3 regions of the Serratia nevei genome follow, and region 1 is predicted to be linked to each of the others. Evidence: riboswitches for the same ligand, from Rfam matches in the RefSeq annotation. Region 1 holds a riboswitch; each other region holds the start of a gene.
What was found. Region 1 has a riboswitch for thiamine pyrophosphate ahead of thiB (thiamine ABC transporter substrate binding subunit). Riboswitches for the same ligand answer to the same signal wherever they lie in the genome.

Region 1 (4,474 bases):
CGGCAGCACCAGCGTCATGGCGCACAGCCGCAGCAGCAGCTGCCGGCCGGGGAAGCGGCGGCGATAGAGCGCGCGCGCCAGCAGAACGGCGGGCAGCACCGAAATCAGCGCCGACAGCAGCGCCTGCCAAAAGGTGAAGCGCACCACGTGCCACAGGTAGCTGTCCTGCCACAGGCCGCGCCAGTCGCTGTCCGGCGCGTGACGCCACAGCGAGCCCATCGCCAGCGCGGCGACCAGCAGGATCACGCCGGCGGCCAGCAGCCCCGGCCAGAGCCAGCGGGGGATCAGCGGCTGACGGCGGTTTGCCATGCCCGGATCCAACCGCCGCGTTGTTTGGCCACCTCTTCGGCGCTGTATTGCAACGCGGTATGCGGCACGTTCATCTGCTCAAAGCCGACGGGCAGTGGGGTGTTGATCACCGGGTACATCCAGTTGCCGGTCGGGATGGTGTTCTGGAAGGCCGGCGTCACCATGAACTGCATGAAGCGCTCCGCCAGCTCAGGCTGTTTGGCGGCCTTCAGCTTGCCCGCCACTTCCACCTGCAGGTAGTGCCCTTCGCTGAACGTGGCGGCGGCGTAGAGATCTTTTTTCTCTTCGATCAGGTGATAGGCGGGAGAGGTGGTGTAGCTGAGCACCAGATCGCCTTCGCCTTTCAGGAACAGGCCGTAGGCTTCGCTCCAGCCTTTGGTGACGGTGACGGTCTTATTCGCCAACTGCTGCCAGGCGGCCGGCGCCTTGTCGCCATACACTTTTTGCATCCACAGCAGCAGGCCGAGGCCCGGCGTGCTGGTGCGCGGATCTTCGTAGATCACTTTCCAGTTGCGATCGCTGCTGACCAGCTCCTGCAGGCTTTTTGGCGGGTTCTTCAGTTTTTCTTTGTTGTAGACGAAGGCGAAATACCCGTAGTCGTATGGCACGAAGGTCGCGTCCTGCCAGCCGCCCGGCACCGTCAGTTTGGCGGTGTCGACGCCGCTCGGCGCGAACAGGCCGGTTTGCTGCGCCGCCTGCAACAGGTTGTTGTCCAACCCCAGCACCACGTCGGCGGCGCTGTTCTTGCCTTCCATGCGCAGGCGGTTCAGCAGCGAGACGCCGTCTTCCAGCGCGACGAACTTCAGTTCACAGTCGCACTCGGCTTCGAAGGCTTTTTTTACCGCCGGGCCTGGGCCCCAGTCGGCGGCGAAGGAATCGTAGGTGTAAACCGTCAGCGTCGGCTTGGCGAACACCGGCGCGGCACACAGTAGCAATAAGCAGGGCAGATATGTTTTGACCACGTTGCACTCCTGAAAAATAAGGGGGCAAGGGCATCTGAGGGGGCGAGGCGGCGTCGCCGGTTCGCTGGGCTCAAATCCCTCCGCCGGTATTGACCGGATCAGGTTCGACGGGTGTGCTCTCAGCGGAAAATCGGGCTTATCACGCGGCCCGACTTACCGCACCCCGTTGAGACGGCGCTATTGTAAAGATTAACCGACCCGGGCGAAAGGCGCTTATGCCTCCGGCGGGGCAAACCAGGCGGACTTGAAGTCGAACCAGCCGAGGGTGTTCATCCGCACGCCGCGCATGCTGCGCTGGCCGTGCAGCTGCAGCCAGTGGTGGAACAGCGGGTGCAGCTGGTGGTTGCTGACCAGACGCTGGCAGAACTCGGCCAACGGCAAACGGTTGGCGCGCCACAGCGCTGCGTCCTGCGCCAGATCTTCGTTCATGCAATGCTGCATCAGCGGCAGTTCGTACAGCGTGGCGAACAGCGAAAACTCCAGCGGCAGATAGAAGTTGGCGCTGCCGAGCCACAGATCGCTGCGCGCGTCGCCCTGGTGCCAGGTGGCGTAATCCACGCTTTGCACGATCAGGCGGATGCCGTGCTGCGCCAGCAGCGGTTCGATCGCCTGGCGAATGGCGTGAAACTCCGAATGTTCATTGAAGTGGGTCATCGTCAGTTCGGTCAGGCCCGCGGGCTTGGGCTGCTGCGCCAGCGTGCGGTTGTGGTGCCAGCGCGGCAGCAGGCCGTACGCCGGCGACCAATAGCGCTGGTAGAGCGGCCCGGCGTGGCTCAGCAGCGAAATGGGGTTGATCAATTCGCACAGCCAACTGCGAATGGCGGGGTCGGCGGCCAGCGGAGAACGCTGATCGAACAGCAGGAAATAGCAACCCTCTTCCAGCCGGCTTTCCAGCTCGCTGTTGCCGGTTTCATCGCCCTGCAGCTGCACGCCGGAGTGCACCAGCTCTTCGGAAAACTCCGGCAGCACCCAGATGTTCACCTCGTCGATCAGCGCCCGGTAGCCAAAATAGTCGTCGAAGGCGTGGATCTTCATCTGGCTGGGATGGTTGCGCACCATGCGGTAGGGGCCGGTGCCGACCGGATGGCGGGCGAAATCCGGCAGTTCGCGCCATTCGCGCGGCAGGATCATGGCCTGCACGCTGCCCAGCAGCCAGGGCAGCCAGTGGTCGGGGCTGCGCAGCTGCACGTCGATAACGAACGGCGTCGGCGAGGTGACGCTCTCGATATGCGAGAACAGCGGTTGCGAGGTCAGTCGCGAAAGGGAAGTGATGACGTCTGCCATCTCCAGCTCGCGGCCGTGATGAAAATGGATCGCCGGGCGCAGGTAAAACCGCCAGTGCAGAGGCGTCAGCGCCTGCCAATGGTGAGACAGATCGGACTCCAGTTCCCCGTTTTCCTCATTTATGCGCGTCAGGCCGTTGAAGATCTGGCGCGCCAAATGGGTCTCCGAACGCCGCAGCGCCGAGCCGGGCAGCAGGTTGTACAGCTGCCGGTAGTAGAGCACCCGCAGGATGTGTTTACCCTGGCGGAAGCTGCGCCCCAGCTGCGACAGCAGCATCTGGCGCACCACGTTTTTGTCGCCCACCAGCTGCACCAACTGATCGATGCGGTCCTGTTCCAGCAGCTCCTCGGCCCGCTGTTGCTGCAGCGCTAGGCCGGTGTAGTGGAAGGTTAACCGCGAACGCTTGCCGCGCCCCGACTCCGCCTGCCAGGTGAGCCAACCCTCCCGCTGCATGGCGCTCAGCAGGGAGCGCACGTGGCGCCGCGAACAGCTCAGCACCTCCGCCAGCGCCTGCAGCGTGGTGTCAGTGGTTTCACCGTGGCAACGCTGCCACAGGCGGATGAACTGCTGCTGCAATCGGGACGTAGACATAAAAGAGGAACGCTCCTGCCTCAACTCGTCAATTTTTCTTTCCCTATATTACGCCGATAATTTTCATCAATGAAAGGGGAGGGCGTAATCATGAAAGCTTTCTTATCCAGACAGTTCTATCAACGCTATTTCAGCGCGGTGCGCCGCCAGCGTGCCGACTGGCTGAGCGTGGTGCCCGAACAGGCGCGGCTGGCGATGCTGGCGCACCTGACCCAGTGGGATATCAAAGAGATGACCGATAAGCAGTATCGCGAGCACCTGTAAGGGCGGCGGCAACCAATTTCTGAGTAATGGTGCTGTTTCACCAGCCAGTGGGGCGACCCACTGGTTTTTTTATGCGTGGTCATGGCGATATGCTTGCATTTTTCTCGCCGTGACCTAAGGTTCATTCTTCTGCTTTAAGGTCAGGGAAGACGATATGCAACGCCTGAGCCGGTTGTCACTGCGCATCAACCCCATCTTTGCCGCATTCCTGCTGATCGCTTTTCTCTCCGGCATCGCCGGCGCGTTGCTGACGCCGACGCTCAGCCTGTTTTTGACCTCCGAGGTCAAGGTGCGGCCGCTGTGGGTCGGCCTGTTTTACACCGCTAACGCCGTGGCCGGCATCGTGGTCAGCTTCCTGCTGGCCAAACGTTCTGACACCCGCGGCGACCGGCGCAGGCTGATCCTGCTGTGCTGCCTGATGGCGGTCGGCAACTGCCTGCTGTTCGCCTTTAACCGCGATTACCTGACGCTGATCACCGCCGGGGTGTTGATGGCGGCGATCGCCAACACCGCCATGCCGCAGATCTTCGCCCTGGCGCGGGAATACGCCGACAGCGAGGCGCGTGAAGTGGTGATGTTCAGCTCGGTGATGCGCGCCCAGCTTTCGCTGGCCTGGGTGATCGGCCCGCCGCTGTCGTTTGCGTTGGCGCTGAACTACGGCTTTACCGTGATGTTCCTGATCGCCGCCGCCACCTTCGCGGTTTGCGTGCTGCTGGTCGGATTCATGCTGCCTTCGGTGCCGCGCGCGGCGGATGGCGAAGGGTTGCGGGAAGGCGCTTCCGCGCCGATTGCGCCCGCCAGTGCCTGGCGCAATCGCGACGTGCGCTGGCTATTCATTGCCTCAATGCTGATGTGGACCTGCAACACCCTGTACATTATCGACATGCCGCTGTATATCACCGCCGATCTCGGCCTGCCGGAAGGGCTGGCCGGGGGGCTGATGGGCACCGCCGCCGGGCTGGAGATACCGGCAATGCTGCTGGCCGGTTATTACGTCAAACGCTTCGGCAAGCGCAACATGATGCTGCTGGCGGTGGCGGCGGGCGTGCTGTTTTATCTCGGGC
Region 2 (4,474 bases), 2.1 Mb from region 1:
CCCCGATGAGTAACGCCAACGCCCTGCTCGCCTTCGCCCGCGAAACGCTGGAGATCGAGCTGACCGAAGCGCAACGCCTGCTGGCGCGCCTGGACGACAACTTCGTCTGCGCCTGCGAACTGCTGCTGAACTGCCGTGGCAAAGCGGTGATTTCCGGCATCGGCAAATCCGGCCACATCGGCAAGAAAATCGCCGCCTCGCTGGCCAGCACCGGCACGCCGTCGTTCTTCGTGCATCCGGCGGAAGCGCTGCACGGCGATCTCGGCATGATCGGCGCCGACGACGTGGTGGTGTTTATCTCCTACTCCGGCCGCGCCAAAGAGCTGGATCTGATCCTGCCGCTGCTGGCGGAGAACGGCATTCCGGTGATCGCCATCACCGGCGGCAAAGAGTCGCCGCTGGCGCAGGCCGCGGCCTGCGTGCTGGATATCGGCGTCGAGCGCGAAGCCTGCCCGATGGGGCTGGCGCCGACCTCCAGCGCGGTCAACACGCTGATGATGGGCGATGCTCTGGCGATGGCGCTGATGCGCCAGCGCGGTTTCAACGCGGAAGATTTCGCCCGCTCGCACCCTGGCGGCAGCCTGGGGGCTCGCCTGTTGAACCGCGTGCATCACCTGATGCGCACCGGCGATCGCCTGCCGCGCGTGAGCGAAAGCGCCAACGTGATGGAAGCGATGCTGGAGCTGAGCCGCACCGGGCTCGGGTTAGTGGCGGTCTGCGACGCGCAGCAGCGGGTGGTGGGCGTGTTTACCGACGGCGACCTGCGCCGCTGGCTGGTGAAGGGCAACAGCCTGCAGGATCCGCTCAGCCCGGCGATCACCCGCCCCGGCTATCGGCTGCCGGAGCAGTGGCGCGCCGGCGAGGCGCTGGAAGCGCTGCACGAACAGCACATCAGCGCGGCCCCGGTGGTCGATATGGACGGCGTGCTGGTGGGGGCGCTCAACCTGCACGATCTGCATCAGGCCGGCATCGGCTGATCAACGCCGGGGGCGCCATCACCGGCGCCCCCGGTCTGATTATTTCCAATCAGGATTGTTCTCGAACTGCTGCTTCAGCAGCGCCTTCATGTCGTCATTCGGCTTGCCGAGCCACTGGTACTTGGCATACTTCTTCGGATGATCGACGGCTTCCGGCCGATCTTCCACTGCCACCCGCACGCCCCAGGCCTGGGATTTGTCCGCGCTGAACGCCACGATCAAAAAGTTGTTGCCGCAGTCGTGCGGCTTGCACAGGTTGCCGACCAGATACTCTTTGCCCTTCCAGCTCAGATTCTGCGCCGGCGTAGAGGTGCCGACGCCCTTGCGCGCCCAGCCCGGCATCCGCGCCTGGCCTTTCACCATGTTTTGCCAGCTGGCCTGATACCCCGGCTGCTGAATCAAATCCGACGTGGTGACGATCTGCTGGGCAAAGCTGCCCGCGCTGAAGCTGAGCAGTGCGCCGAAGAGGGCGCAACGCAGCGCCTGGTGTCCCGTCATAGTCCTTCTCCCTAGGTTAAATCAGGTTTCGCCCATAAAACCGGGCCTGAACTAGTCAGACCACGGTTGCGGCAAAAAGTTGACTCACCACCAGGCGTGGAAATGATGCACCGGCCCGATGCCGTGCCCCACCTCCAGCGTGTCCGCCTGTTGCAGCGCTTGTTGCAGGTAGTCCTTGGCGGCGGCCACCGTCGCCGCCCAGTCGGCATGGCGCGGGCGCAGCGCCGCCAGCGCGGCCGAGAGCGTGCAACCGGTGCCGTGGGTGTGGCGGGTGGCGACGCGCGGCGCGGTAAAGCGCTGCTCGCCTTCTGCGGTAAACAGCCAGTCCGGGCTCTCACTTTCGCTCAGATGGCCGCCCTTCATCAGCACTGCCCGGCAGCCCATCGCCAACAGCGCCCGCCCCTGCTCGCGCATCTGCGCTTCATCTTCCGCCGGCGCGCACGCCAGCAGCGCCGCCGCTTCCGGCAGGTTCGGCGTAATGATCGACACCAGCGGCAACAGCTCGCGCCGAATAGACGCCACCGCCTCCGGCGCCAGCAACGGATCGCCGCTTTTCGCCAGCATCACGGTGTCCAGCACCACGAACTCCGGCCGGTAATGGCGCAGCCGTTCGGCCACCGCCTGCACGATGTCGGCGTTGGCCAGCATGCCGATCTTGACGCTGTCGATGCGCACGTCGCTGAACACCGAGTCCAGCTGCGCGGCGACGAACGCCGGATCGATGTAATACACCGACTGCACGCCGCGGGTATTCTGCGCCACCAGCGCGGTGATCACCGAGGTGCCGTAGGCGCCAAGCGCCGAGAAAGCCTTCAAATCGGCCTGAATGCCGGCGCCGCCGCTGGGATCGGTGCCGGCGATGGTCAGGGCGTTAATACGTTTCATCACAGATCCTCCCCGCGCAGCTGATACAGGGCATCGAGGAACGCCGGCGTAAAGCTGCCCGGCCCGCCGGCCTGTCTGGCCGCGAGACCGCCGCAGTGGGACATCACCCGGCAGGCGGTCGCCGCGTTGTCCAGGCGATCGCCCGGCAGGGCGCAAAACGCCGCCACGACCGCCGACAGCGCGCAGCCGGTGCCCACCACCCGCGTCATCAGCGGGGAACCGCCTTCGATCGCCCAATCGCGTTGGCCGTCGGTGACGTAATCCACCGCGCCGGTGACCGCCACCACCGCGCCGCTGCGCTGCGCCAGCTCACGCGCGGCGGGCAAGGCCGCCAGCGAATCGTCGCCGCTGTCAACCCCGCGGCCGCTGGCCAGCAACCCGCTGAGCGCCATGATTTCCGAGGCGTTGCCGCGTATCGCCGCCGGTTTCTCGTCCAGCAGCTGTTTAGCAAAGGCGGTGCGGTAGGAGAGCGCGCCGACCGCCACCGGATCCAGCGTCCAGGGCTTGCCGGCCCGATTGGCGGCGGCCACCGCCGCCCGCATCGATTCGGCGCGCAGCGCATTGAGGGTACCGACGTTGATCAGCAGGCCATCGGCCAGCGCGCTGAACTGCGCCGCCTCTTGCGGCTCCACCACCATCGCCGGGGAGGCGCCGAGCGCCAATAGCACGTTGGCGGTCAGCGATTGCACCACTTCGTTGGTCAGGCAGTGGATCAGCGGAGGCCGCTGTTGGAATTGGGTCAGACAGGCCGCGGCGCGCGCGCCGGGTAGTGCATCAGGTCGAGCGATCATATTCCTCCCAACCGGCGTTCAAGAAGGCGGCGCCGGCTGGGCGGCCGTGACTTCCCTACGCTGGCATTATCCAGATCAGGTAATACGGGTATTTCTCAGCCTTCATGTAGAAGGGCACCCCGAGTCATGAAAATCAATAGGTTGTGATCAACGTTGCGTTAATCCCTGCAGGGGATCATGCCAGCGGCGGCGCGGACAAACAAGCGAATAAATTGGCTCGCGCCTAAGCGATGTTCCCCTCTTTTCCCGCCAGATACAGGCTCAGCACGCCGGGCAGCTCCGCCAGCGTGAACGCCACGCTCTGCGGCGCCGTCTTGAAGATATGGTGCAACGTGCCGGCCACCAGGCTTTGCAACAGCCGGGTTTGCTGCAGGATCTCCGCTTCGGCGGTCTCGGGGCGACGCAGCTGCAGCACTCTGGCGATCAGCGCCAGGAAGCTGGACTTTTCGTCCGGGAGGTTCATCTCCCGCATTACCGGCAGGTAATCGGTGTGCTCGCGCAAATATTGCGCATAGGGTGAAAACAGCCGCTGGATCACCTCTTCAGCGGAGAGGCGCCGCCACTCGTCGTCACTGGCCAACGCCATGTCGCAGATCAGCGCCTCGACCGACTCGGTATGCCGATCCGCCAGCGCCTTGATCACTGCGTGACGATCGGGAAAGAAGTGATACATCGAGCCGATGGAGGTTTTGGCGTGCTTGGCGAGCCGCTGCATGCTGAGCGCCGCCAGCCCGTCCTGCGCCACGATTGCCGCCGCCGAATCCAGAATGGTTTGTACGCGTTGCCGCCCTCTTTCCTGCTGCGGCTCTCGCCCGGTGATGTGTTCGTCGATTTGCATATTCGTTTCTGCCCGCTGTCATCAACGCATTATACCCATTTGCCGCCGCGAAGGCAGGGCGACACAAAAAACTAGATTAACCCCTCTAGTTTAGAGTAGAGTATTTATTCTAGTTTACCCTGACGCAAGCGTGGGGAAGACAAACAGTGACCTCACTCACTGAAAAAGAGTCATTTCATTCGGCCCGTCGCCCAAGCCAATCGCCAGAGAACGCCCTATGCCCGACAAAAAACTGCTTATCACCTGCCTGACCGCGCTGTTGCTCACCGGGTGCTCGCCGGCACCGTCGATAGTGGTGTTCGGCGCTTCGTTTCCCGACTGGCTGTTTTGCCTGTGCGGCGGCGTGGCGGGCATGGTGGCGATCCACCTGCTGCTGCGCACCCCGGAAAAACGCGCCTGGCTGGCGCCGCAGCTGCTGACGTATCCGGCGCTGACCGCGCTGATCGCCATGCTGATCTGGTTACTGGTTTTCCCCCACTGAGACT
Region 3 (4,474 bases), 2.7 Mb from region 1:
CCGCCGCTTCGAACAGCATGCCCCCTTCAGGGACGATAATCAGGAATGTATGCATGGCGATAATAAGAAGAACGAGCAAAACAGGTCAGACAGCCACTGTATAAGAAAAGCCTCGCCGGTTCACCCTGCGGGCATAAAAAAGCCCGCAGGCAAGCGCCGACGGGCCAACAAAGCACTGCCCTCAAGCCTGCGGCAGGTTCACCCCGCCGGCGCGCGCCAACTGCGCCAGCAGCGCCGTTTGAAACGCCTCGTCGTGCACCGCCGCGTGGGGATCGAACCGTTGCTGATGGTGCCAATAGCCGCCGGACGCCAGGACCTGCGGCTCATCGCTGGTCACCAACCACGCCTGCGTCACATGCCCCAGCGCCAGATCGTCGGGCGCATCCGCGCCGCCCATTTTGGTCGGCACCCAGCCGGGATCGACCGCGCTGCTGATCACGTCAGGCCACAGGCGCGCCACGGCGGCGGCCAGCGCGGTGACGAACAGCTTGCTGTCCGAATAGGAGCCCGCAGCGCCGCCGAGCCAGTCTACGCCGTTCAGTTCCGGCACGCCGTCAAAGTGCATGCTGCTGCTCAGGTAGACGATACGCTTGGGGCGTTCGATCAGGGCCGTCAGCAGGTAAGGCGCAATCACGTTCACCGGCATCACCTGCGGCCCGGTAAACATACCGGCGTTGTGGATCACCGCGTCCGGGCGGCCGAGGCGATTGACCTGCTCGGCAAGCTGCCGGATCTGCTGCACATCGGACAGATCGCCGATCGCCGCCTGCGCACCGCGATCCAGCAGATCGCGCACCGCGTCCAAACGGCCGGGCTCACGCGCATGCAAAATCACCTGATGCCCTTCGTCCAACAGCGTTTGCGCGGCGGCGCGGCCCAGCCCGTCTACCGAACCGGTAATGAAAATGCGTGACATGTCACTCCTCCGTTTAGCGCCAGCCGAGCGCCGGCGCGACATGGGTTAAAATCGATTCGATCACGTGGGCGTTGTAATCCACGCCCAGCTGGTTAGGCACGGTCAGCAGCAGCGTATCCGCTTCGGCGATGGCCTCGTCCTGCGCCAGCTGCTCGATCAACACGTCCGGCTCGGCGGCATAGCTGCGGCCGAAGATCGCCCGGGTCTGCGCGTCGATATATCCGAGCTGATCGCCCTCCTTGCCACCGCCGCCGAAGTAGTTGCGATCCCGCTGATCCACCAGCGCGAAGATGCTGCGGCTCACGGAAACCCGCGGCTCATGCGCGTGGCCGGCCTCTTGCCAGGCGGCGCGGTAGGCGCGGATCTGCTTGGCCTGCTGGATGTGGAAGGGTTCGCCGGTCTCGTCGTTCTTGAGCGTCGAGCTTTGCAGGTGCATACCCAGCTTCGCCGCCCAGACGGCGGTGGCGTTCGAACCGGCGCCCCACCAGATGCGATCGCGCAGCCCGGCGGAAAACGGCTCCGGCCGCAGCAGCCCGGGCGGATTCGGGAACATCGGCTGTGGATTGGGCTCGGCGAACCCTTCGCCGCGCAGCGCTTCCAGGAACACTTCGGTATGGCGGCGGGCCATGTCCGCGTCGCTCTCGCCATCGGCCGGGGCATAGCCGAAATAGCGCCAGCCGTCGATCACCTGCTCCGGCGAGCCGCGGCTGATGCCGAGCTGCAGCCGCCCGCCGGCGATCAGATCCGCCGCGCCGGCGTCTTCCACCATGTACAGCGGATTTTCATAACGCATGTCGATCACGCCGGTGCCGATCTCGATGCGTTGGGTTTTGGCGCCGATGGCGGCCAGCAGCGGGAACGGCGACCCCAGCTGGCGTGCAAAGTGGTGTACGCGAAAATAGGCGCCGTCCGCCCCCAGATCTTCGGCGGCAACCGCCAGATCGATGGACTGCAGCAGCGCATCCGCTGCGGAACGGGTGCCGGACTGGGCGGAAGGCGACCAGTGGCCAAACGAGAGAAAACCAATCTTTTTCATCGGGAATCGTCCTCAAAGGCAAAATCATCGGCCTACAGTGACAAAAATCGCGCGCTCTGCGCCAGCAAAATCGCCCCCGATCGCACTAAACGAACCGATTGCCGCTGCGCCGCCCGGCGATTGTAATCAAAAAACAAATGTCGTATAACAAGCAGCTCCGAGGGGTGTCCTGTTACGGGCTGAGATGGCGCAAGCCGAACCCTTTGAACCTGATCTGGGTCATGCCAGCGAAGGGACGGTTAGGCAACAACGCTCTCACCCGTTGCCTGTTCATACCCCAGCGTGCCCGGATCTCCACTGACTCAAGGAGGTCCCATGTCCATCACCACCCTGTTCGAAAGCGGTCTTTACGGCCGGCTGCGCCAACAAGCCGGCAGCCACTGGCAGGACTACGTCGATCACCCGTTTCTGCAGCAGCTGGCCGCCGGCACCTTGCCCGAACGCGCTTTTCGCCGCTACCTGACCCAGGACTACCTGTTCCTGCTGCACTTCGCCCGCGCCTACGCGCTGCTGGTCAGCAAGCTGCGCACCCTGCCGGAGATGCGCGCCGCCACGGCGTCGCTCAACGGCATCGTCGCCGAACTGCCGCTGCACGTCGCCTACTGCGCCGAATGGGGGCTGAGCGAAGCGCAAATCGCCGCCCAGCCGGAAGCGGCGGAGACCATGAACTACACCCGTTACGTGCTGGATATCGGCCATGCCGGCGACGCCCTCGATCTGCTGGCCGGCCTGCTGCCCTGCGTGGCCGGCTATGCCGAAATCGGCCTGCGGCTGCTGCACGACCCCGCCACCAAAATGGAGGGCAATCCTTACGCCTCCTGGATCCGCAACTACGGTGACGAGGGCTATCTGGCCGGCGTGCGCGCTGCCATCGAGCTGCTCGAGACCGTCGGCCACCAGCGCGGCGCACCAGGTCGCCTCACCGAGCTGGCGCAGATTTTTACCACCGCCACCCAGTTGGAATCGGCATTTTGGCAGATGGGGCTGAACGCCTCATGACCTCCCCGCTTCTCCCGCCCGGCATCCAGGTGCGGGATCTCAGCCTGCGTTTCGGTCAGCAAATCGTCTTCGACCGGCTGAGCTTCGACATCGTCGGCGGCAGCTTCGTCGCCCTGCTCGGCGCCAGCGGCGCCGGCAAAACCAGCCTGCTGAAGATCATCGCCGGCCTGGAACGGGCGACCTCGGGCACGGTGACCGGCAGCGACGGTTTGCCGATCGCCGGGCGCATCGCCTACATGGGGCAAAAAGACCTGCTCTACCCGTGGCTGACCGTCGAGGAGAACGTCGCCCTCGGCTCGCGGCTGCGCGGCGAAGTGACGGATCGAGCGTGGGTGGCGCATCTGCTGGAGCGCGTGGGCCTGGCCGCGCATGGCCGCAGCCTGCCCGCCGCGCTGTCCGGCGGCATGCGCCAGCGCGCCGCCATCGCCCGCACTCTCTACGAACGCCAGCCGATCGTGCTGATGGACGAACCCTTTTCCGCGCTGGACGCCATTACCCGCGCCGAGATCCAGAGCCTGGCCGCCGAACTGCTGGCGCAAAACACCGTGCTGCTGATCACCCACGATCCGATGGAGGCCTGCCGCCTGAGCCACCGGCTGCTGGTGCTGTCGCCCTGGCCGCTGGGCCTCGACGATACCCACCGCATCAGCGGGCAACCGCCGCGCGCGCCGGATGACGCCGACCTGCTGAAAAGCCAGGCCGAGCTGCTGCAACAGCTGGTGAGGGCCGCGCAATGAAGATTGCCAAAGAGCGTGGGCTTACCCGCCTGCGGCGTGGGCTGACGGTGTTTGCCGGCCTGCTGCTGCTGTGGTGGCTGGCGGCGCAAAGCGGCATTCCGGCCTTTCTGCTGCCCACGCCGAGCGCGGTGGCGCAGGCGCTGTGGGACGGGCGCGGCTACCTCGCCTGGCACACGCTGGTCACCGCTTCGGAGATCGTCAGCGGGCTGGCGCTGGGTGTGCTGCTCGGCGCGGCGCTGGCGCTGTGCATGATCTTCTCGCCGCGCCTGCAACGCTGGCTGATGCCGCTGGTGCTCACCAGCCAGGCGATACCGGTGTTCGCCCTGGCGCCGCTGCTGGTGCTGTGGTTCGGCTTCGGCATGAGCGCCAAGGTGGCGATGGCGGTGCTGGTGATTTTCTTCCCGGTGGTATCGGCCTTTTTCGACGGGCTGCGCCGGGTCAACAACGACTATCTCGATCTGGCGCGCACGATGCGCGCTTCGCGCTGGGCGCAGCTGCGGCACGTGCGGCTGATGGCGGCGCTGCCGGCCTTCGGCTCCGGCCTGCGCATGGCCGCCGCCGTCGCGCCGATCGGCGCCATCATCGGCGAATGGGTCGGCTCGGCCGAAGGGCTGGGCTACGTGATGCTGAACGCCAACGCGCGCATGCAGACCGACGTCTGCTTCGCCGCGCTGTTTATTTTGGTGCTGATGACCGTGCTGCTGTGGGCTGCGGTGGATGCGCTGCTGCGGCGCCTGATCGCCTGGGCGCCGGAAAACGACTGATGATTGCAACCATAACCAGGGA

Region 2: linked by a shared signal. The riboswitch ahead of thiM (hydroxyethylthiazole kinase) and the one ahead of thiB (thiamine ABC transporter substrate binding subunit) in region 1 are both predicted to bind thiamine pyrophosphate.
Region 3: linked by a shared signal. The riboswitch ahead of tenA (thiaminase II) and the one ahead of thiB (thiamine ABC transporter substrate binding subunit) in region 1 are both predicted to bind thiamine pyrophosphate.

Annotation. Positions count from the first base shown of each region.
Region 1 covers NZ_CP149940.1:698,883-703,356, forward strand. Annotated here, with positions in the region: gene thiP (thiamine/thiamine pyrophosphate ABC transporter permease ThiP) at 1-309, opposite strand, end outside; gene thiB (thiamine ABC transporter substrate binding subunit) at 285-1,271, opposite strand; TPP riboswitch at 1,329-1,447, opposite strand; gene sgrR (HTH-type transcriptional regulator SgrR) at 1,485-3,146, opposite strand; gene sgrT (glucose uptake inhibitor SgrT) at 3,237-3,410, shown strand; gene V8N38_RS03240 (MFS transporter) at 3,565-4,474, shown strand, end outside.
Region 2 covers NZ_CP149940.1:3,938,084-3,942,557, forward strand. Annotated here, with positions in the region: gene srlR (glucitol operon DNA-binding transcriptional repressor SrlR) at 1-13, shown strand, start outside; gene gutQ (arabinose-5-phosphate isomerase GutQ) at 6-977, shown strand; gene V8N38_RS18945 (inhibitor of vertebrate lysozyme family protein) at 1,017-1,475, opposite strand; gene thiD (bifunctional hydroxymethylpyrimidine kinase/phosphomethylpyrimidine kinase) at 1,560-2,360, opposite strand; gene thiM (hydroxyethylthiazole kinase) at 2,360-3,151, opposite strand; TPP riboswitch at 3,187-3,283, opposite strand; gene V8N38_RS18960 (TetR/AcrR family transcriptional regulator) at 3,375-3,989, opposite strand; gene V8N38_RS18965 (YtcA family lipoprotein) at 4,207-4,470, shown strand.
Region 3 covers NZ_CP149940.1:3,351,768-3,356,241, forward strand. Annotated here, with positions in the region: gene V8N38_RS16065 (GlxA family transcriptional regulator) at 1-55, opposite strand, end outside; gene V8N38_RS16070 (SDR family NAD(P)-dependent oxidoreductase) at 182-916, opposite strand; gene V8N38_RS16075 (LLM class flavin-dependent oxidoreductase) at 930-1,952, opposite strand; TPP riboswitch at 2,103-2,205, shown strand; gene tenA (thiaminase II) at 2,268-2,951, shown strand; gene V8N38_RS16085 (ABC transporter ATP-binding protein) at 2,948-3,688, shown strand; gene V8N38_RS16090 (ABC transporter permease) at 3,685-4,452, shown strand.